DNA from 4 places in the Streptomyces sp. E11-3 genome. Region 1 is predicted to be linked to each of the others. Evidence: riboswitches for the same ligand, from Rfam matches in the RefSeq annotation. Region 1 holds a riboswitch; each other region holds the start of a gene.
What was found. A riboswitch is a leader RNA that binds a small molecule or an ion and turns the genes downstream of it on or off. The one in region 1 is predicted to bind cobalamin.

Region 2: another riboswitch for cobalamin. It lies ahead of U9R90_RS11115 (ribonucleoside-diphosphate reductase subunit alpha); the one in region 1 lies ahead of U9R90_RS00525 (acyl-CoA thioesterase).
Region 3: another riboswitch for cobalamin. It lies ahead of U9R90_RS23825 (cobalamin biosynthesis protein); the one in region 1 lies ahead of U9R90_RS00525 (acyl-CoA thioesterase).
Region 4: another riboswitch for cobalamin. It lies ahead of metE (5-methyltetrahydropteroyltriglutamate--homocysteine S-methyltransferase); the one in region 1 lies ahead of U9R90_RS00525 (acyl-CoA thioesterase).

Annotation. Positions count from the first base shown of each region.
Region 1 covers NZ_JAZGRL010000001.1:126,836-132,108, reverse strand. The annotation lists gene U9R90_RS00530 (short-chain fatty acyl-CoA regulator family protein) at 1-1,334, shown strand, start outside; gene U9R90_RS00525 (acyl-CoA thioesterase) at 1,390-1,851, opposite strand; cobalamin riboswitch at 1,995-2,178, opposite strand; partial or broken gene U9R90_RS00520 (IS3 family transposase) at 2,487-3,686, opposite strand; gene U9R90_RS00515 (hypothetical protein) at 3,711-4,097, opposite strand; gene U9R90_RS00510 (hypothetical protein) at 4,409-4,852, shown strand; gene U9R90_RS00505 (DciA family protein) at 4,903-5,273, shown strand, end outside.
Region 2 covers NZ_JAZGRL010000001.1:2,481,373-2,486,645, forward strand. The annotation lists gene U9R90_RS11100 (carbon starvation CstA family protein) at 1-941, shown strand, start outside; gene U9R90_RS11105 (CstA-like transporter-associated (seleno)protein) at 938-1,144, shown strand; gene U9R90_RS11110 (GNAT family N-acetyltransferase) at 1,222-1,734, shown strand; cobalamin riboswitch at 1,880-2,021, shown strand; gene U9R90_RS11115 (ribonucleoside-diphosphate reductase subunit alpha) at 2,161-4,551, shown strand; gene U9R90_RS11120 (ribonucleotide-diphosphate reductase subunit beta) at 4,611-5,273, shown strand, end outside.
Region 3 covers NZ_JAZGRL010000002.1:1,078,515-1,083,787, forward strand. The annotation lists gene U9R90_RS23810 (lysozyme) at 1-316, shown strand, start outside; gene U9R90_RS23815 (anion permease) at 483-1,793, shown strand; gene U9R90_RS23820 (hypothetical protein) at 1,832-2,053, shown strand; cobalamin riboswitch at 2,284-2,418, shown strand; gene U9R90_RS23825 (cobalamin biosynthesis protein) at 2,601-3,569, shown strand; partial or broken gene U9R90_RS23830 (cobyric acid synthase) at 3,566-5,137, shown strand; gene cobN (cobaltochelatase subunit CobN) at 5,134-5,273, shown strand, end outside.
Region 4 covers NZ_JAZGRL010000002.1:1,249,753-1,255,025, reverse strand. The annotation lists gene U9R90_RS24625 (MAB_1171c family putative transporter) at 1-53, shown strand, start outside; gene U9R90_RS24620 (FAD-dependent oxidoreductase) at 50-1,513, shown strand; gene U9R90_RS24615 (YkvA family protein) at 1,588-1,902, shown strand; cobalamin riboswitch at 2,001-2,229, shown strand; gene metE (5-methyltetrahydropteroyltriglutamate--homocysteine S-methyltransferase) at 2,371-4,707, shown strand; gene U9R90_RS24605 (SAM-dependent methyltransferase) at 4,853-5,273, shown strand, end outside.

The DNA.
Region 1 (5,273 bases):
CCCGTGTCCTGGCGATCTCACCGAGCTATCTGAACCAGATGGAGCACGACTCCCGGCCGCTGACCGTACCGGTCCTGCTGCGGCTGACGGAGGCGTTCGGCGTGGACGCCGCCTTCTTCGCCGAACGCGACACCAGCCGCCTCATGGCCGACCTGCGCGAGGCCCTGGCCGACGAGGTGGCCGCCGGCCGCGTCTGTGCCTCCGACCTGTCGGAACTCGCCTCCCGACTGCCCACCGTCGGGGATGTGCTGCTGCGGCTGAGCCGAAGCAACCAGGAGCTGGGCGAGCGGCTCGCCGAGGCGGCCGACGGCCGCGCCGCGACCGCCGGCACGGCTGCGCCCCGCACGCCGCACGAGGAGATCCGCGAGTTCTTCTACCGCCGACAGAACTACCTGCACGACGCCGACACCGCCGCCGAGGAACTGGCGTCCGCCGTCGGGATCCGGCCCGGCGAGGTCCTGCGGGCCCTGACCGCCCGACTCGCCGACCGGCATGGCGTACGCGTCACGGCCGACGGGGACAGTCCGCACCACTACGACCCGCATGCCCGCACCCTGCACCTTTCACCGCGCCTGCGCCCAGGCCAGCAAGCCTTCCGCATGGCCACTCAGCTGGCCCTGGTGGAGTACGGCGACGAACTCTCCCGGCACGCCTCCGAGGACTACCAAGAGGGCTCCACCACCTGGAAGCTGGCCAGGATCGGTGTCGCCAACTACTTCGCCGCCGCGTTGATCCTCCCCTACCGCGACTTCCACACCGCCGCTGAGGAGGTGCGCTACGACATCGAGCGCCTCACCGACCGCTTCGGCCTCGGCTACGAGACCGTCTGCCACCGCCTGAGCACCCTCCAGCGGCCCCGCCTGCGCGGGGTGCCCTTCTCCTTCGTCCGCGTCGACCGTGCGGGCAACATGTCCAAGCGCCAGTCGGCGACCGGGTTCCACTTCTCCCGGGCCGGCGGGACCTGCCCGCTGTGGAACGTCTACGAAGCCTTTGCCGCCCCCGGCCGCATCCATGTTCAGATCGCTGCCATGCCCGACGGACGGCGGTACCTGTGGACCGCCCGCGCCGTCACCCGCAGCCGCGGCGGCTGGGGCGAGCCCGGCAAGAACTTCGCCATCGGGCTCGGCTGCGAGATCCGGCACGCCTCACGGCTCGTCTACTCCGACGGACTCGATCTGGACAACGCCTCTGCCGCCACCCCGATCGGCATGGGCTGCCGCGTCTGCGAACGCCTTGACTGCCCGCAGCGCGCCGTGCCGCCGCTCGGTCAGCGGCTCGCCATCGACGAGAACAGCAGCACGTTCGTGCCTTATCCCGTCGCACCCGCGCCCTGAACCGGCAGCGGGTGTGCGGCGGGCGCGCTTGTTGCTGGAGTGCCCCCGCCTCGTCTCACGCCCGCCCTGTTGGGCCGCGGCGTGTGCTTTCGGCTTCCCTCGTGCCGAGGGCCGGGACCGGGCGTGGTCGGCTCTCGGCGTCGATGGCGACGAATGTCAGCTGAGCGGTGGCGACGTTGGTGGCGGGTCCGGAGGCGTTCCACCGCTCGGCGGTGACGCGGACGCCGACGTCCATCGAGGTACGTCCGGCCCGCTCCAGCTCCGCGTGCACGGTGAGCAGATCACCGGCCCTCACCGGGGCGAGGAAGGTCATGCGGTTGACCGAGACGGTCACCGACGGGCCGTCCGCGTGGCGTCCGGCGGCGGCTGCCGCGGCGTCGTCGATCAGTTTCATGATGATGCCGCCGTGGATGGTGCCGTAGAGGTTGGTGTCGTGCTCGCTCATGATGTGGGCGAGGGTCACGCACGAGTCAGCCGGGGCCTTGTGGGCGGGGCCTACGGGCAGTCGAGTGTCCATGGTCACGGAACTCTCCTTCGCGAGTTCTCGACGACCTCGATGGCCGGATGCACGCGAAGGACGGGGCGGTCCACATCGCCCCTGCCGCCGCCGACCCGCCCTCGATGTCCGGTGTGGCCGCACCCATGGTGGGGCGCGGGCAGTGGCAGGTCTTCGGACTCACGGGCGCACCTGACCTTCGTCAGGCGCCTACTGGCCGTCGCTTCCCAAAAGCCTGAGCTTCCAGTGCGAATGACGGCGGTCGTTCCCGCTCACCGCTGCGGGGCAGTCCCGGACTCCCACCGGGTTCCCTCTTACGACGCTCCGCCTGGCGGGCGGGGCGAACCAGCCGCACCGGCAGCGTACGACAGTACGCGTGCGGGCTTAGAGGCTGTTGCCATTCCGAGTCTGATGACTGCGTTTTCGCTGGTCAGGGGTAGGGGTGGCGTCTGGGTGGGAGTGATGTCTCGTCGTTTCGTCGCTCCTATGGAGGTTACGGATGCTGTCGGTGGCCGGACTGCTGGAACAGCACGAGCTCGTACGGCCGCACTTACCCGATCAGTCTGGAGACCATGGTCCTCGTGTCGATTATTCGTACAGTTGAGACACGTCCATCGCTATGACGGGACTGCTGCGTGATCAGGTGACAGCGGGTTTTATGCAGCGTGTGCTGCGGGTGGGGTCATGATGGTCTCGTACTCGATGGGGGTCAATCGGGCCAGGCGTCTCTGGCGTCGGCGGCGGTGGTAGGTGCGTTCGATCCAGGTCACGATCGCGATCCGCAATTCCTGTCGGGTGGCCCAGACTTGGCGGTCCAGGACGTTCCTCTGCAGCAGCGCGAAGAAGCTCTCCATGGCCGCGTTGTCGCCTGCCGCACCGACCCGGCCCATCGAGCCGACCAGGCCGTTCCGGGCGAGAACGGACACGAATTTTCGGGACCGAAATTGCGATCCGCGGTCCGAATGCACAATGCAACCTTCCACATGGCCGCGGCGGGCGACGGCGGACTGCAGCGCCATCACCGCGAGGTGGGACTTCATCCTCGAGTCGATGGAATAGCCCACGATCCGACCCGAGAACACGTCCTTGACCGCGCACAGGTAGAGCTTGCCCTCGCCTGTGGAGTGCTCGGTGATGTCGGTCAGCCACAACCGGTTCGGCGCATCGGCGGTGAAGTTCCGCCGCACCTTGTCGTCGTGGACCGGCGGACCGGCCTTGGCGTTCTTGCCACTGCCCTTTCGCTTGCCGAAGGCGCTCCACCAGCCGTTGTCCCGACAGATCCGCCAGGCGGTCCGCTCGGCCATCGTCTCGCCAGGCAGCGCGGGCCTCATCGAGGAGGAAACGGTGGCCGAATTCCGGGTCGTCGCGGTGCGCGTCGAACAACGCGTTGGCCCGGTATGCCTCGGCCAGTTCGGCGTCGGCGACCGGGTGGTTCAGCCACCGGTAGTAAGGCTGGCGGGCCAGATTGAGTACCCGGCACGTCACCGCCACCGGCACCCGCACAGGGGCACCGGGGGCGGCCAGCTCGCGGACGAGCGGGTACATCATTTTGTCGGCAGGTTCGCCTGCGACAGATAGGCCGCGGCCCGCCGCAGCACCTCGTTCTCCTGCTCCAGCATCCGGATCCGCTTACGGGCTTCGGCCAGCTCAGCCGACCCGCCAGCGGCGGAGCCGGCGCTGCTGCCCGAGGTCGACCCTCCGGATTCCTCGGCCTCCGCGCGGCGGATCCACTTCGTCAACGAGACCGGGTGGACACCGAAATCGGCGGCTACTTGCTCCAGGGTGACGCCGGGCTCGCGGTTGCGCGCGACCCGCACGACGTCCTCGCGGAACTCCTTGGGATACGGCTTGGGCATTGCGACATCCTTCCAGCCCGCCTCTCAGCGAGCCAGATCAGGTGTCACCCAACTGTGCAGCAGTCCCAACTGCTGCCACCATTGCTGGGGCGCTGGTTTGACCATGTCCTGGATATGGCTCGCGATCGGCTGCGACCAGCCAGGAAAGTCACGCCAGTGAAACGGCAGCTGGGATCCGTGATCTTGGAGGTAGAGCTCGGCAAACTCTGCAGGGAACGGGTTTTTCAGCGGCGGAACCGCGGGGATCTGCAAGTCCGATGCTCCGCCCTCCTCCCACAGCACATCTGCATGCCCAGCCAGTTGCAGGCCAAGGCCCACGATCTGAGCTGCCTGCGACCAGGCGGCGATCTCCTCGTCCTGTTCGAAGGCTTCTGCCCCAGGCAGGGGACTCTCGATCACTGGATCCGACACGGCCAATCCCCAATCCAGATGGGTGAAGCGGGCTCGTGAAGATCACATCAGGCGCTGCTCGGGCCCGTAGGCCGACTCGCGCAGTAACGGCTGATCTCACTCCATCAGCACACTCCGGGGCTCAGGTCTGGCTCGGAGTAGATGCCCTCCGCGTCTATCCGACACGGGAACGAGCAATAACCGACGTTACGGCACCACACGAACCCAAGAACTGAACACCGCGCAACCACCGGTACTAGCCCGCGTTCCAGCCGAAGGGTCCTCGGAAATCCTGAACCCACGAACTTCTCGGCACGAAGCTGCGCTGGAGCGTGCCGAAACTGATCGAGGCGGCCAACCAGCGGGTGTCTGGTGCGAACGTTCGCGCCGTGCACGTCCGGGCGCCCGGATCTCTGAAGGCCGACTCCGCCACGGCGGCCGCCGACCCGGTTCCGCAGCCGGTTGTTCCCGCCTCTCCGGTGCAGCGACCGGCCCCGCCGGACGGATACCGCCGTGCGATCGAAGCGCACCGCCAGGCCACGCGGCCGTCCCGGATCGATTCGGGTATCGCGGAAGCGGTGGAACGGCAGACGGCTGCGATGCGCGAGCTTGGCCGTCGCGCCTTCCTCGAGCCGCCCTCTGTCCCGGATGGTGCGACGGCCCCGATTGAGCAGGACCGCGTGCAGCGGCGCCGCCAGGCTGCGGCGACCGAGGCGGCCGCCCTGCGCCGGGCCCGTGCGGAGCATGCCGCCCGGACACAGGGGGCGGTGGGCTGAGCAGCACAGGACAGACTGAACTGGCGGATCAGATCAAGGAGGACACGACGGTGGAAGAACAGACTCCCCACGGGCAGGACCTGGCGCGGATCGCCCTGCGCAACACCGTCCAGGGTGCCCGGCGCAACCGGGGCCGGGCCGGCACCCGTCGATCCCGCCTGCGGCCCCGGCCTGGTGCAGCGCAGCCGGTGCCGCTGAAGGTGACGGTCGCCGAAGTCGCTGATCACTTCGACTGGCCCGTTCCCGTGGAGACCACCCTGGTCAACCAGTGGGATGCGCTCGCCGGGGATCTCGCCGTGGGCCTGATCGCGGTCCGGTTCGATCCCGCCTCTGGCGTTCTGAGCCTGCGCGGCGTGTCTCCTGCGTGGGCGGCGACGGGGCGCTTCCGGTCCAAGCAGATCGTGCGTGCCGTGAACGACGC
Region 2 (5,273 bases), 2.4 Mb from region 1:
CGCGCACCGGTGGCGCACCCACCTTCGCGCTGGGCGTCGCCAGCATCTTCTCGGGCGTCATCGGCGGCTCCGGCATGATGGCGTTCTGGTACCACTTCGCGATCATGTTCGAGGTGCTGTTCATCCTCACCGCGATCGACTCCGGCACCCGCGTCGGCCGCTTCATGCTCCAGGAAGTCATCGGCAACACCCAGCCGTTGGTCGGCAAGGCGCGGCAGGCATCCTGGATGCCCCGGGGCCTGGGCAGGGCGCTGGGCAGGACCGAACCCGTACTCGGGAAGTTCCGCGATGTGGGCTGGCTGCCCGGCGTCTATCTCACCAGCGCCCTGGTGGTGCTGGCCTGGGGCTACTTCCTCTGGGTCGGCGTCCATGACCCGCTCGGCGGGATCAACCAGCTCTTCCCGATCTTCGGTATCTCCAACCAGCTGCTCGCCGCGGTCGCCCTCACGGTCTGCACGGTCATGCTGATCAAGTCCGGGCGGCTCAAGTGGGCCTGGGTGACGGGTGTCCCGCTCGCCTGGGACGCCGTCGTCACCCTCACCGCCAGCTGGCAGAAGGTGTTCTCGGACGACCCGCGCGTCGGCTTCTTCAGCCTGCGCTCCGCGACCCAGGACAAGATCGACTCCGGGGACTTCAGCGGCAAGGAACTCGCGGACCTGGAGACGATCGTCACCAACACCACGGTCCAGGGCACCCTTTCGGCGGTGTTCGCACTGCTGATCGTCGTCGTGATCGCCGACGCCGTACGGGTCTGTGTGAAGGCCATACGGAACCCGCAGTCGGCGGAGCTCAAGGAGGCCCCGTACGAGGAGTCCCAGATCATCGCCCCGGACGAACTGATCGCGACGCCGGAGGAGAAGGCCCAACTCGCGGCCGCGGGCCTGGGCCCCGGCGGCGGCATCCCCGAGCAGCGCCCCGACGAGCCGGAGCCGGTCCGGTGAGCGCGACCGCCGCGCCACGCGGGGCACTGGCCCGACTGTGGTGGTACGTACGCGAGTTCACCGGCGAGAACGCCTACGACCGCTATGTCGAGCGGGCCCGCCACGAGCATCCGGACGCCCCGGTGCTGTGCCGCGGCGAGTTCGAGCGGCGGCGCACCGACGGGCACGGGCGCGATCCCCGCGAGGGCTTCCGCTGCTGCTGACCCCATGACAGCGGGCCGCCGGTTTCCCTGGGGAAAACCGCGGCCCGCTGTCAGCGCCGTACGGCACACTGCGAATCATGGACTTCCAGATCAGACCGGCACGGGCCGAGGAGTACGAAGCACTGGGCGAGCTCACCGCACAGGCCTATCTCCAGGACGGCCACCTGGACTTCGGCGCCGAGGACCCGTATCTGCACACGCTGCGCGACGTGGCCTCGCGCGCGGCGAAGGCCGAGGTACTCGTCGCCGTGGACAGCGGCGGGCCGACGGGCGCGGCGCCGCTCGGCGGGGTGACCTTCGCGGTGGCCGGGACTCCCCTGGCGGAGATAGCCAGGACCGGCGAGGCCGAGTTCCGGATGCTCGCCGTGGACCCGGCCGCGCGCGGCCGGGGTGTGGGCGAGGCGTTGGTGCGGGCCTGCCTGGAGCGGGCGCGGGCCGCGGAGTGCACCGGCGTCGTGCTGTCCACTCAGGCCTCGATGCACTCGGCACACCGGATCTACGAACGGCTTGGCTTCGTACGGACACCGGACCGCGACTGGGAGCCCGTACCCGACCTGGTCAGCCTCCTCACCTACGCGCTGGCCTGGTAGCGCGACGGCCCGTGGCGTGGCTCGGCAACCCGTGACACCGCGGCCCGTGGCGTGGCTCGGCAACCCGTGACACCGCGGCCCGTGGCCTAGCGCGCCCCACCCTACGCAGGGACACCGCGACACAATATGTGGGGGGTCCCGCAACCAACGAACCCCACATGTATGCTCGTGCTCGCTGTCGCCGCAGGGGAATCCGGTGCAAATCCGGAACTGTCCCGCAACGGTGTACTGGTGCGCTTTTGCGTACCCGCTCAGTCCGAGGTCCTGCCGACAGCGCACTCGTACCGTCCGGTCCGGGTGCCGATACGTCCGGGCCTCGTGGAATGGGCTGGTGGACGCGGAGCGCGGTGGCCCGGCACGGGTGCCCGCGCCCGTCTCCCCCGCCGCTCCCCGCGGGCCCCGCGCCGAGCGAGGGAGTGCTCCACCGTGACCATCGCGCCAGCCGATCCTGTCTCAAGGGTTGCCGAGCGGGTCGAAGACGCCCCGGGCACCGCACTGCTGCGGACCCTGACCGACTTCACCGCCGACCTCCCCGACACCGACCCGGGCAAGGTCGCCGCCGCCGCGCTGCGCGGCCGGCACGCCGGATCGGACGAGGCCGAGCTGCGCTCGCTCGCCACCGAGGCGGCCGCGGGCCTGATCGGTGACGACCCGGCGTACGCGCGCCTGGCGGCCAGGCTGCTGACGGTCACCATCGCCAAGGAGGCAGCCTCGCAGGGGGTTGTCACCTTCTCCGACTCGGTCGCCACCGGACACCGCGAGGGCCTGATCGCGGACCGTACGGCCGAATTCGTACGCACCCACGCGGCCCGCCTGGACGCGCTGATCGACACCGGCGCCGACGACCGCTTCGGCTACTTCGGACTGCGGACGCTGCACAGCCGCTATCTGCTGCGCCACCCCGTCACCCGCCAGGTCATCGAGACCCCGCAGCACTTCATGCTCCGGGTGGCCGCAGGCCTCGCCGAGGACCACTCCGACCGGGCCGTGGACGAAGTCGCCGCGCTGTACTCCCTGATGAGCAGGCTCGACTACCTCCCGTCGTCGCCGACCCTGTTCAACTCCGGCACCCGGCACCCCCAGATGTCCTCCTGCTACCTGCTGGACTCGCCGCTGGACGAGCTCGACTCGATCTACGACCGGTACCACCAGGTGGCGCGGCTCTCCAAGCACGCGGGCGGCATCGGACTCCCGTACTCCCGTATCCGCTCCCGCGGTTCGCTGATCCGCGGCACCAACGGCCACTCCAACGGCATCGTGCCGTTCCTGCGCACCCTCGACTCCTCGGTCGCCGCGGTCAACCAGGGCGGCCGCCGCAAGGGCGCCGCCTGTGTCTACCTGGAGACCTGGCACGCGGACCTGGAGGAGTTCCTGGAGCTGCGCGACAACACCGGTGAGGAGGCGCGGCGTACGCACAACCTCAACCTGGCGCACTGGATCCCGGACGAGTTCATGCGCCGGGTCGAGTCGGGCGGCGACTGGTCGCTGTTCTCGCCCTCCGATGTGCCGGAGCTGGTCGACCTGTGGGGCGACGAGTTCGACGCGGCGTACCGCAAGGCCGAGGCCCAGGGACTGGCGCAGAAGACCATCCCGGCGCGTGACCTGTACGGCCGGATGATGCGCACCCTCGCGCAGACCGGCAACGGCTGGATGACCTTCAAGGACGCCTCCAACCGCACCGCCAACCAGACCGCCGAGCCCGGCCACACGGTCCACTCGTCGAACCTGTGCACCGAGATCCTGGAGGTCACGGACGACGGCGAGACGGCCGTCTGCAACCTGGGCTCGGTGAACCTGGGCGCGTTCGTGGTCGAGGGGGACGACGGGACGGGCGACATCGACTGGGAGCGGCTGGACGCCACCGTCCGCACCGCCGTGACCTTCCTGGACCGGGTCGTCGACATCAACTTCTACCCGACCGAGCAGGCCGGGCGCTCCAACGCCAAGTGGCGCCCGGTGGGCCTGGGCGCGATGGGCCTGCAGGACGTCTTCTTCCAGCTCCGCCTGCCCTTCGACTCCCCCGAGGCCAAGGCCCTCTCCACCCGCATCGCCGAGCGGATCATGCTCGCCGCGTACGAGGCGTCCGCCGACCTCGCCGAGCGAGGCGGCCCTCTCCCGGCCTGGGAGAAGACCCGTACCGCGCGCGGCGTGCTGCACCCCGACCACTACGGCGTACAGCAGCACTGGCCCGAGCGCTGGGCCGCACTGCGCGAGCGCATCGCCACGACCGGCATGCGCAACTCGCTGCTCCTGGCGATCGCGCCGACCGCGACCATCGCCTCCATCGCGGGCGTCTACGAGTGCATCGAGCCGCAGGTCTCCAACCTCTTCAAGCGCGAGACCCTCAGCGGCGAGTTCCTCCAGGTCAACGCCTACCTGGTGCAGGACCTCAAGCGGCTCGGCGTCTGGGACGCACGGACCCGCGAGGCGCTGCGCGAGGCCAACGGCTCGGTGCAGGGCCTGGATTGGGTACCCGACGAGGTCCGGGCGCTGTACCGCACCGCGTGGGAGCTGCCGCAGCGCGCGCTGATCGACATGGCCGCGGCCCGTACGCCGTACCTCGACCAGTCGCAGTCGCTGAACCTGTTCCTGGAGACGCCGACCATCGGCAAGCTCAGCTCGATGTACGCGTACGCCTGGAAGCAGGGCCTGAAGACGACGTACTACCTGCGCTCCCGCCCGGCGACCCGCATCGCCCGCGCCGCGTCCGGCCAGTCGGCACCGGCCGCCGCCCCCATCCCCGTACAGGCGACGCCCGAACCCGACGCGGTCGCCTGCTCCCTGGAAAACCCCGAATCCTGCGAGGCCTGCCAGTGACGACCCCCGCATCCGAGAAGAACCTGCTCGACCCGGGCTTCGAACTCACCCTGCGCCCCATGCGCTACCCGGACTTCTACGAGCGCTACCGGGACGCCATCAAGAACACCTGGACCGTGGAGGAGGTCGACCTCCACTCCGACGTCACCGACCTCGCCAAGCTCTCCCCCGGCGAGCAGCACATGATCGGCCGCCTGGTCGCCTTCTTCGCGACCGGCGACTCGATCGTGGCGAACAACCTGGTGCTCACCCTCTACAAGCACATCAACTCCCCCGAGGCGCGGCTGTATCTGTCGCGGCAGCTCTTCGAGGAGGCCGTGCACGTCCAGTTCTATCTGACGCTGCTGGACACCTATCTGCCCGACCCGGACGACCGTGCGGCCGCCTTCGCCGCCGTCGAGAACATCCCGTCGATCCGCGAGAAGGCCGAGTTCTGCTTCAAGTGGATGGACTCGGTGGAGTCCATCGACCGCCTGGAGTCCAAGGCCGACCGCCGCCGCTTCCTGCTGAACCTGATCTGCTTCGCGGCGTGCATCGAGGGGCTGTTCTTCTACGGGGCCTTCGCCTACGTGTACTGGTTCCGCTCCCGCGGGCTGCTGCACGGCCTGGCCACCGGCACCAACTGGGTGTTCCGGGACGAGACGATGCACATGAACTTCGCCTTCGAGGTCGTGGACACCGTCCGCAAGGAGGAGCCCGACCTCTTCGACGACGAGCTCGAC
Region 3 (5,273 bases), on a different contig from region 1:
GAAGTGCTACGGGCTGAGCAAGAAGAAGATGGTCGGCTGGATCAGCGCCTTCAGCGCCGAGGTGAGGCGGCAGACCGGCCGCCATCCGGTGATCTACACGACGGCGCACTGGTGGAAGAAATGCACCGGTAACAGCCGCGCCTTCGGCACCCACCACGCCCTGTGGCTGGCCAGCTACAACTCGTCGCCCGGGCGGCTGCCCGCGGGGTGGTCGTATCCGACCTTCTGGCAGTACAGCAACAAGGGGAAGCTGCCGGGTGATCAGAATCTCTTCAACGGCTCCCAGGCGCAGTTGAAGAGGTTCGCCCGCAGCTAGCGGGCCCGCAATCCCGGCAATCCCGGCGCGGGCGCCGCCGTCGCGGCCTAAGCGGAACGGCCGCACGCCGCTCAGGTAAACCGTGGCGCCCACCCCAGTTCACCTTCCGTTCACTCAGGTTGCCTACGTTCCACAAGCCAATGACATCAAGCGATTGCCTGGGTAAATGGAACACATCACGCTGCTGCTAGCGATCGTGATCGTGACAGCTCTCGTGTTCGATTTCACGAACGGTTTCCACGACACCGCCAACGCGATGGCGACGACCATCTCGACCGGCGCGATGAAGCCCAAAGCCGCGGTGGCCATGTCCGCCGTGCTGAACCTGGTCGGAGCCTTCCTGTCCGTGGAGGTCGCCAAGACGATCTCCAAGGGGCTGGTGCAGGAGGACGGCATCCAACCTGAGGTGATCCTCGCGGCACTCGTCGGTGCCATCCTCTGGAACCTGGTGACCTGGCTGGTCGGCCTGCCCTCCAGCTCCTCGCACGCCCTCATGGGCGGTCTGATCGGCGCCACCATCGCGTCCATCGGCATCAGCGGTGTCAACGGCGGGGTCGTCGTCACCAAGGTGCTGATCCCGGCCGTCGCCGCCCCGCTGGTCGCCGGTATCGCCGCGATGATCGGCGCCCGGCTGACGTACAAGCTCGGCAAGAACGTCAGCGCGAAGACCTCGGCGAAGGGCTACCGCGGCGGCCAGATCGCCTCCGCCGGCCTGGTCTCGCTGGCGCACGGCACCAACGACGCCCAGAAGACGATGGGCATCATCACCCTGGCGCTGGTCGCTGGCGGCGCTCTCGCGCCCGGCTCCAACCCGCCGGTCTGGGTGATCGTCTCCGCCGGTATGGCGATCGCGCTCGGTACCTACCTGGGCGGCTGGCGCATCATCCGCACCATGGGCAAGGGCCTCACCGACCTCCAGCCGCAGCAGGGCTTCGCCGCCCAGACCAGTGCGGCCGTGGTCATCCTGTCCTCGTCGAACCTCGGCTTCTCGCTGTCGACCACACACTCCTGCTCCGGCGCCGTGATGGGCGCGGGCCTCGGCCGCAAGGGCGGTGTGGTCCGCTGGTCGACCGCGACCCGGATGTTCGTGGCCTGGGGTCTGACCCTGCCGGCCGCCGGTCTGGTCGCCGCGCTGGCGGAGTTCGTCGCCCGGCAGGGTGACTGGGGCGTCGCCGTCGTCGTCGCCTTCCTGATCGGTTCCTGTGCCGCGATCTGGTTTATCTCGCGCCGCCAGGTCATCGACCACACCAACGTCAACGAGGTCGACGAGAACGCCCCCGCCGCCTCCGCTTCCGCCTCGGGCGAGGCCGAGCCCGCGGGTGTCGTGACCAACGCGATCGCGGCGGTCGTCCCGCCGCCGACCGCCGCGGCCGAAGCCGCGGAGGCGGCCGCAGAGACGGCCGACGAGGCCCTGACCACCATCCCGGCCCAGGCCGCGGCGGCGTCGGACGCCGACACGCGACCCGCCCGGGTCTGATGAGCACGGCTTCGAGCCCGAGTTAAGGAAACAGCAGCATGGACATCGACTGGGAAGCCCTCGGCTCCGTCTTCGGCGTCAGCCTCGTGGCGACCGTCGGCCTGGTGGCCCTCTTCACCCTGGGCATGATCGGCCTCTCCAAGCAGGAGGAGGCCGCCGAGCAGGGCGGCTCCGCGACCCTGGCACGTACAGGCGCGTACGCCTGCTTCGCCGCCTGCACCGCGGCGGTGGCGTACGGCATCTTCATGATCGTTTCCTGACGGGAACCATGATCGCCTCCTGACGGGGGCAGCGCACTCCGCGAGCGGCGCCTCGCGACCTTCACCACGGTCGCCGGGCGCCGCTTCCGTGCGCTCCCTCAATGCTTCGGCGCGACCCCGCGAGGCCACCTCGAAGTGGTCCTCGTAACACAGTCCCTGTGCAGGTCAACGACGAGTTGACGGGCGTTCGGGGACCGTGGTGGACTGCCGGAGCCATATACGGCGGCAGGAGAGGAAGCCGGTGCGAATCCGGCGCGGTCCCGCCACTGTCACCGGGGAGCTCTCCCCCAACACCGGAAGTCACGGTCCGCGGCTGCGGATTGGAAGGCCGGGGGAGCTGCGCGTATCCGGGAGCCAGGAGACTCACGTCGCCGTTTTCCGTCGAACCAGGGCGCGGACCCTGAGTGAGGACAAAGCGCGATGCCGGGCTGCCCGTCACACATCTTGTTGAGTACCAGTCTGTTGAGTACCAGCCTGTTGAGTACCCGTGCGTGGGGTACTCACCGCACTCCAGAGGTCCTTCGAGGCGTATCGGCCGGCTGACCCCGTGCGTGCCGATCGTGTTCTCGCGTACGGCGCCACCGCGGGCCTGCTCGGCGATCTGCTGCTCGGCGATCCGCGCCGCGGCCATCCGGTCGCCGCGTTCGGCCGTGCGGCGGGCTCCGTCGAGCGCCTGCTGTGGCGTGACCACCGCGGCTGGGGTGCCCTGCACACCACGGTGTGCGCTGGTGGTGCCCTGGGCGCCGCCGCGCTGGCTTCGCGCGCCCTGCGCCACTCCCCCGCCGCTTCTGTCGCGCTGACCGCCGCCACGACGTGGGCCGTCCTGGGCGGTACGTCCTTGGGGCGTGAGGCGCGGGCCGTCGGCTCCGCGCTGGAGGCCGGGGACCTCGACGTCGCCCGGGAGCGGCTGCCGCACCTGTGCGGGCGCGATCCGCAGGCGCTGGACGGTCCCGGTATCGCGCGGGCCGTCGTCGAGTCGGTCGCCGAGAACACCTCGGACGCCGTGGTCGGCGCGCTGGTGTGGGGTGCCGTCGGCGGCGTGCCTGGCCTGGTCGGATTCCGGGCCGTGAACACCCTGGACGCGATGGTGGGCCACAAGTCGGCGAAGTACCGGCGCTACGGGTGGGCTTCGGCCCGCCTCGACGACGTGGCCGGATGGCCGGGTGCCCGCCTGACCGCCGCCCTCGGAGTCGTCGCGGGCGGCGACCCGCGCGGCGCGCTGCGCGCCTGGCGGGCCGACGCGAGCAAGCACCCGAGCCCCAACGCGGGCCCGGTGGAGGCCTCGTTCGCCGGGGCGCTGGGCGTGCGGCTCGGCGGAACACTGTCCTACGGCGGACGGGTCGAGCACCGACCGGTACTCAACACCGAGGGCCGGACGATCGAGGTCGGGGACATCGAGCGGGCCGTACGGCTGTCGCGGCGGGTCGGCGCGCTGGCGCTGGGCGCGTCCGTAGCCGGGCGGCTCGGGGCGGCGGCGCTGCGCCGCCGTACGCGACGACGGGGAGGGGCATCGTGACGCCGACACCGCGGACAGGTCGTGGGGGCGGGCTGCTGGTCGCCGGGACCACGTCGGACGCCGGGAAGAGCGTGGTCACCGCGGGCATCTGCCGCTGGCTGGCGCGCAAGGGCGTGTCCGTCGCGCCCTTCAAGGCGCAGAACATGTCGCTGAACTCGTTCGTCACACGCGAGGGCGCCGAGATCGGCCGCGCCCAGGCGATGCAGGCACAGGCCGCCCGTGTCGAGCCCACCGCGCTGATGAACCCGGTGCTGCTCAAGCCCGGCAGCGACCGCTCCAGCCAGGTCGTCCTGATGGGCAAGCCGGTGGGCGAGATGAGCGCGCGCGGGTTCTTCGGGGGGTCTGGGGGGTCGTCCCCCGGGTGAGGGCTGCACGGGGGCCGTCAGGAAGCCCTGCTCGGCACGGTGGTGGAGTGCCTGGAGGAGCTGCGGAGCTCGTACGACGCGGTGATCTGTGAGGGCGCGGGCAGTCCCGCCGAGATCAATCTGCGGCGTACCGACATCGTGAACATGGGGATCGCGCGGGCGGCCCGGTTCCCGGTGGTGGTGGTCGGGGACATCGACCGCGGTGGCGTCTTCGCGTCCTTCTTCGGTACGACGGCGCTGCTCAGCGGCACCGACCAGGAGCTGGTCGCCGGGTATCTGGTCAACAAGTTCCGCGGCGATGTGTCCCTGCTCGAACCGGGCCTGGAGATGCTGCGCCAGCTCACCGGGCGGCGGACGTACGGTGTGCTGCCGTTCGCGCACGGGCTCGGCATCGACGAGGAGGACGGGCTGCGGGTCTCGCTGCGCGGCGCCGTGCGCGAGTCGGTGGTCGCTCCGCCGGTCGGCGACGAGGTGCTGCGGGTCGCCGTGTGCGCCGTACCGCTGATGTCGAACTTCACCGATGTGGACGCGCTGGCCGCCGAACCCGGCGTGGTGGTGCGGTTCGTGGACCGGCCCGACGAGCTGCATGACGCCGATCTGGTCGTGGTGCCGGGCACGCGGGGCACGGTGCGCGCCCTGGAGTGGCTCAGGGAGCGCGGTCTCGCGGACGCGCTGGCGCGCAGGGCTGCCGACGGCCGCCCGGTGCTGGGAATCTGCGGCGGCTTCCAGGTGCTCGGCGAGCACATCGAGGACGAGGTCGAGTCCCGCGCGGGCGCTGTCGAGGGGCTCGGACTGCTGCCGGTCCGGGTCACGTTCGCGCGTGAGAAGACCCTCGCCAGGCCGGTCGGCCAGGCGCTGGGCGAGCGGGTCGAGGGCTACGAGATCCATCACGGTGCCGCTCGGGTGGAGGGCGGCGAGTCCTTCCTGGACGGCTGCCGGGTCGGCTCCGTGTGGGGGACGCACTGGCACGGGTCGCTGGAGAGCGACGGGTTCCGGCGCGCCTTCCTGCGCGTGGTCGCGGCCGCCGCAGGGCGCCGTTTCGTGCCCGCGCCCGACACCTCGTTCGCCGCGCTGCGCGAGGAGCAGCTCGACCGGCTCGGCGACCTCATCGAAGAACACGCGGACACCAGTGCGCTGCTCAGCCTGATCGAGACCGGCGCTCCGTCCGGTCTCCCGTTCATCGCCCCGGGGGCACCTTCATGACCGTCCTGCTTCTGTCCACCGCCGATACGGATCTGCTGGCGGCCCGCGCGTCGGGCGCGCCGTACCGGATCGGCAACCCGACCCGGATCGACGTCGCGACCGAACTGCCCGCGCTGCTCGACGGGGCCGAGATCGC
Region 4 (5,273 bases), on a different contig from region 1:
TTGTCGCCGCGGCCCGTCAGGCGGCGGCCAGTACAGAGAGCAGCCCACGATGAGCCGATCCCCGTCCCTGCCCACCGGACACTCCGGCCGGCCGCGCCGTGCTGTAGTGGTGGGCGGAGGGCTGGCCGGAATGCTCACGGCCGCCGTCCTCGCCCGTGCGACCGACGCGGTCGACGAGGTCATGGTCATCGAGCGTGACACGCTCCCCGAGGGCCCCCGCGCACGCAAGTCCCTGCCCCAGGCCCGGCACACACATCTGCTGTGGTCCGGCGGCGCCCGCGCCTTCGAGAGCCTGCTGCCCGGCATCACCGACCGGTGGCTGGCCGCCGGAGCCCGCCGCATCCCGCTGCCCACCGGCCTGGTCACCATGACGGCCCAGGGCTGGATGCGCCGCTGGTCCGAGATGCAGTACGTGATCGCCTGCTCCCGCGACCTGCTGGACTGGGTGGTCAGGGAGCAGGTGCTGCCCCTGCCCTCGGTCACCGTCCTCGAACGCACCGACTTCCTGGGCCTGGTGGGCGGCCCCGACCGGGTCACCGGCGCCCGCGTACGCACCCCAGAGGACGGCGAGCAGATCCTGCACGCCGACCTGGTCATCGACGCGAGCGGCCGCGGCTCGCAGGCTCCGGCATGGCTGGAGGCCCTGGGCGTGGGCCCCATCGAGGAGGCCGAGGTCGACTCCGGCCTCGTCTACGCGAGTCGCGTCTACCGAGCCCCGGAAGGCACCGAGGACTTCCCCATCGTCAACGTCCAGTCCGACCCGCGCGTCCCGGTCCCAGGGCAGACCGCGACGATCGTCCCGGTCGAGGGCGCCCGCTGGCTGGTCACCCTCTCCGGCACCCGAGGCGGCGAACCCACCCGTGACCCGGCCGGGTTCGAGCCCTTCGCCCGCTCCGTGCGGCACCCGGTCGTCGGCGAACTGATCTCGCAGACCACACCGTTGACCGACGAGGTGACCCTCTCCCGCAGCACGGTGAACCGGCGCCGCTACTTCGAGAAGGCCAGGCACTGGCCGGAGGGCTTCATCGCGGTGGGCGACGCGGTGGCCACATACAACCCGGTCTACGGACAGGGCATGTCCGTGGCAGCTCAGGGCATCACCGCCCTGCGCGACCAGCTCGCGTCCGGGCCGTCGGCGTACGATCGGCTGCGCGCTCCGGGTCTGGCCCGCCATGTGCAGCGGGCCATCGGCCGCAGAGCCGCCTTCGCCTGGGAACTGGCGACGTCGCAGGACATCCTCTACCCCGGCGCCAAGGGCAAGCAGCCCCCGGCCGCCGCGAAGCTCCTGAATCGATATGTCGACCGCTTCATGGAGACCGCAACCGACCGCGCCGTGGTCGCCCAGGCCCTCTTCGACGTGATGACCATGTCGGCGCCGCCGACCGCCTGGGTACACCCGGACATCGCCGTCGCGGTGATGCGAGGACGCGGCAAGCCCCCGCTCCAGGGCCCGCCCCTGACCGCCGACGAGCTCAAGGCCGCCGCCTCAGGACCGCCTGCCTCCGGGCTCTGACCGGCCTACGCCGATCGGGTTCCGGGCCCGCCTCCCCGGGGATGCGGGCCCCGGCAACGGGAATGAGAAGGGGGATGAGTACCGAACTGAAAGTCATCGCGGCGGTCGTGGGCCTCATCCTGCTCACCACCGTCGTGCTGGTGATCGTCCTCCTGGTCCGTCTCGTACGGGCCCGCAAGCTGCTGCGCGACGCGGGCGTCCCGCTGGAGAACAAGCTCGCCTTCTGGGGCGCGCTGCTCTACGTGATCTCCCCGGTGGACCTGCTTCCCGACCCGATCCTCCTCGACGACATCGGGGTGCTGCTGCTGGCCCTGCGCTCCCTGCACAACGCCAAGGACGCCGCGGGAGCCGCCGGGCGCGCGGCGCCGCCGCAGATCGTACGACGGTAGGCGGTGCCGCCTGGCGATGAAGTCGCCGCCCGCGTAGGTGTCTTGGAGCGCACTCCCACGCAAGCCGGCAGCGGTACGGGTACGCTGGCGGACGCAGCTGGTTCGCCCCGTCCGCCAGGCGGGATGCGTCGCAAGAGGGAACCCGGTGGGAATCCGGGACTGCCCCGCAGCGGTGAGTGGGAACGACCGCCGTCACACGCACTGGGTCCGACGAAGGGCCTGGGAAGCGACGGCCAGTAGAAGCCTGCGTGCGCGTCCGTACGACACCGTACGAGTGCTGACGCGACGCGACGACGCAGGCGTGCCCGCGAGTCCGAATACCTGCCACTGCCCGTACCCCGCAGCGGGGTGCGGTCCAACCGGGACCTCGTGGGCGGGTTCGCGGCGGCAGGGCTCCCACCGCGGTGCGGTGCCCTCTCCTTCGCGTACGCGCCGTGAGGTCCGACCGGACTCGCGAAGGAGAGTTCCGTGGATCGACGACCTGCCACCGTGCCGCCCCTGGCCACCGTGTACGGCTACCCGCGCCAAGGCCCGCGCCGCGAGCTGAAGAAGGCCATCGAGGGCTACTGGGCCGGACGGCACACCGCCGAGACCCTGCACACCACCGCCGCCGAACTGCGCCGCGACACCTGGCGCACGCTGACCGAAGCGGGCATCGACGAAGTGCCCACCGGCGACTTCTCGCTGTACGACCACGTCCTGGACACCGCCGTCATGGTCGGCGCGATCCCCGCGCGGCACCGCGCCGCCTGCGACACCGACCGGCTGGACGGCTACTTCGCCATGGCCCGCGGCACCCAGGACGCGCCGCCGCTGGAGATGACCAAGTGGTTCGACACCAACTACCACTACCTGGTCCCTGAGTTGGGCCCCGACACGATTTTCACCGCCGACTCCGCCAAGCAGCTCGCCGAGTTCCGCGAGGCCACCGCGCTCGGGTACACCGCACGCCCGGTCCTGGTCGGCCCCGTCACCTTCCTGCTGCTCGCCAAGCCCGCGGACGGCGCCCCCGCGGACTTCCAGCCGCTGACGCTGCTCGACCGGCTGCTGCCGGTGTACGCCGAAGTCCTGGCCGACCTGCGGGCCGCGGGCGCCGAGTGGGTGCAGCTCGACGAACCCGCCCTGGCGCAGGACCAGCCCCCGGCCGTACTGAGCGCACTGCGCCGCACCTACGGGGACCTCGGCATCCTCGCCGACCGGCCGCGGCTGCTGGTCGCCTCGTACTTCGACCGGCTCGGTGACGCGCTGCCGGTGCTCGCCCAGACCCCCGTCGACGGCCTGGCGATGGACTTCACCGGGCCCGCCGCCGCCAACCTCGACGCGCTGGCCGCGGTCGGCGGGCTGCCCGGCAAGCGGCTCGTCGCGGGCGTCGTCGACGGCCGCAACGTGTGGCTGAGCGACCTGGGCAAGGCCCTCGCGACCCTGGCCACACTGCTCGGTCTCGCCGACCGGGTCGATGTCGCGCCGTCCTGCTCGCTGCTGCACGTACCCCTGGACGCCACGGCCGAACGCGACCTCGACCCGCAGGTCGCCCGCTGGCTCGCCTTCGCCCGGCAGAAGACCGACGAAGTGGCGACCTTGGCCCGCGGCCTGGCCGAGGGCGTCGACGCCATCGCGCCCCAACTCGCCGCGAACCGGGCCGCCCTGGCATCCCGTACCGCCTCCGCCCTCACCCACGACCCCGCCGTACGGGCCCGCTGCACGGCCGTCGCCGACCGTGACACCCGCCGCCCGCAGCCGTACGCGGAACGCGCGGTCGCGCAACAGGCCAGGCTCGGCCTGCCCGACCTGCCCACCACCACCATCGGCTCCTTCCCGCAGACCCCCGAACTGCGCACCGCCCGCGCCGACCTGCGCACCGGCCGCATCGACCAGGCGGCGTACGAGGAGCGGATCGCCGCCGAGATCCGGGACACCGTCACCTTCCAGGAGAAGGCAGGGCTTGACGTCCTCGTACACGGCGAGCCGGAACGCAACGACATGGTGCAGTACTTCGCCGAGCAGCTGACGGGGTATCTCGCCACCCGGCACGGCTGGGTCCAGTCGTACGGCACCCGCTATGTACGCCCGCCGATCCTGGCCGGGGACGTGTCACGGACCGAGCCCATGACCCTCAGGTGGACCGGCTACGCCCAGTCCCTCACCGGACGGCCCGTCAAGGGCATGCTCACCGGCCCGGTGACCATGCTGGCCTGGTCGTTCGTCCGTGACGACCAGCCGCTCGCGGACACCGCACGGCAGGTCGCCCTCGCCCTGCGCGACGAGGTCGGTGACCTGGAGTCGGCGGGCACGGCCGTGATCCAGGTCGACGAACCCGCCCTGCGCGAGACCCTGCCGCTGCGCACCGCCGACCGGTCCGGGTACCTGGCCTGGGCCACCGAGGCGTTCCGCCTGGCCACGTCGGGCGTACGCGCGGACACCCAGATCCACACCCACATGTGCTACGCCGAGTTCGGCGACATCCTCGCCGCCATCGAGGAGTTGGACGCCGACGTCATCAGCCTGGAGGCCGCCCGCTCGGGCATGCGGATCGCCGATGAACTGGCCGCCGCCGGATATCCGCGCGAGGTCGGGCCCGGGGTGTACGACATCCACTCGCCGCGCATCCCCGCCGAGGACGAACTCGCCGACCTGATCGCCCGCGCCGTGCGCGCGGTGCCCGGGCGCCGCCTGTGGATCAACCCGGACTGCGGTCTGAAGACCCGCGGCTGGCAGGAGGTACGCCCCGCGCTGGAACGCATGGCGGAAGCAGCCCGCCGCGCCCGGGGCGACCTCCCCGGTGCCTCCGCCGAGGCGGTCGGCTGACGTTCGCGTAGCGGCAGAGCGGGGGCGCACCTCATGCCGGGTGCGCCCCCGTCCGCGTACGCCTCCGTGCGCGTGCCCCCGTCGGCGTACGCACTGACCTCCGTGCCAAGATGCCTCGCACACACAGGAGTTGGGAAGGAGCCAGATGACCGACGAGGCACAGGGCAACGCCGCCACGCGCGACGCCCGCGACCGTATCGACACCAGCAGGCCGCACACCGCCCGGATATGGAACTACTGGCTGGACGGCAAGGACAACTACCTGGTCGACCGCGAAGCCGGAGACCAGATCCGGCAACTCCACCCCGGCATCGGCGACTACGCCCGCGCCGACCGCCTCTTCCTCGGCCGTTGTGTGCGGTACCTGGCCGGGGAGCTGGGCATGCGGCAGTTCCTGGACATCGGCACCGGACTGCCCAGCGCCGACAACACCCACGAGGTGGCGCAGCGGGTCGCGCCCGAATCCCGGATCGTGTACGTGGACAACGACCCCCTCGTCCTCACCCACGCCCGCGCGCTGCTCACCAGCACCCCCGAGGGCCGGACCGACTACCTCGACGCCGACC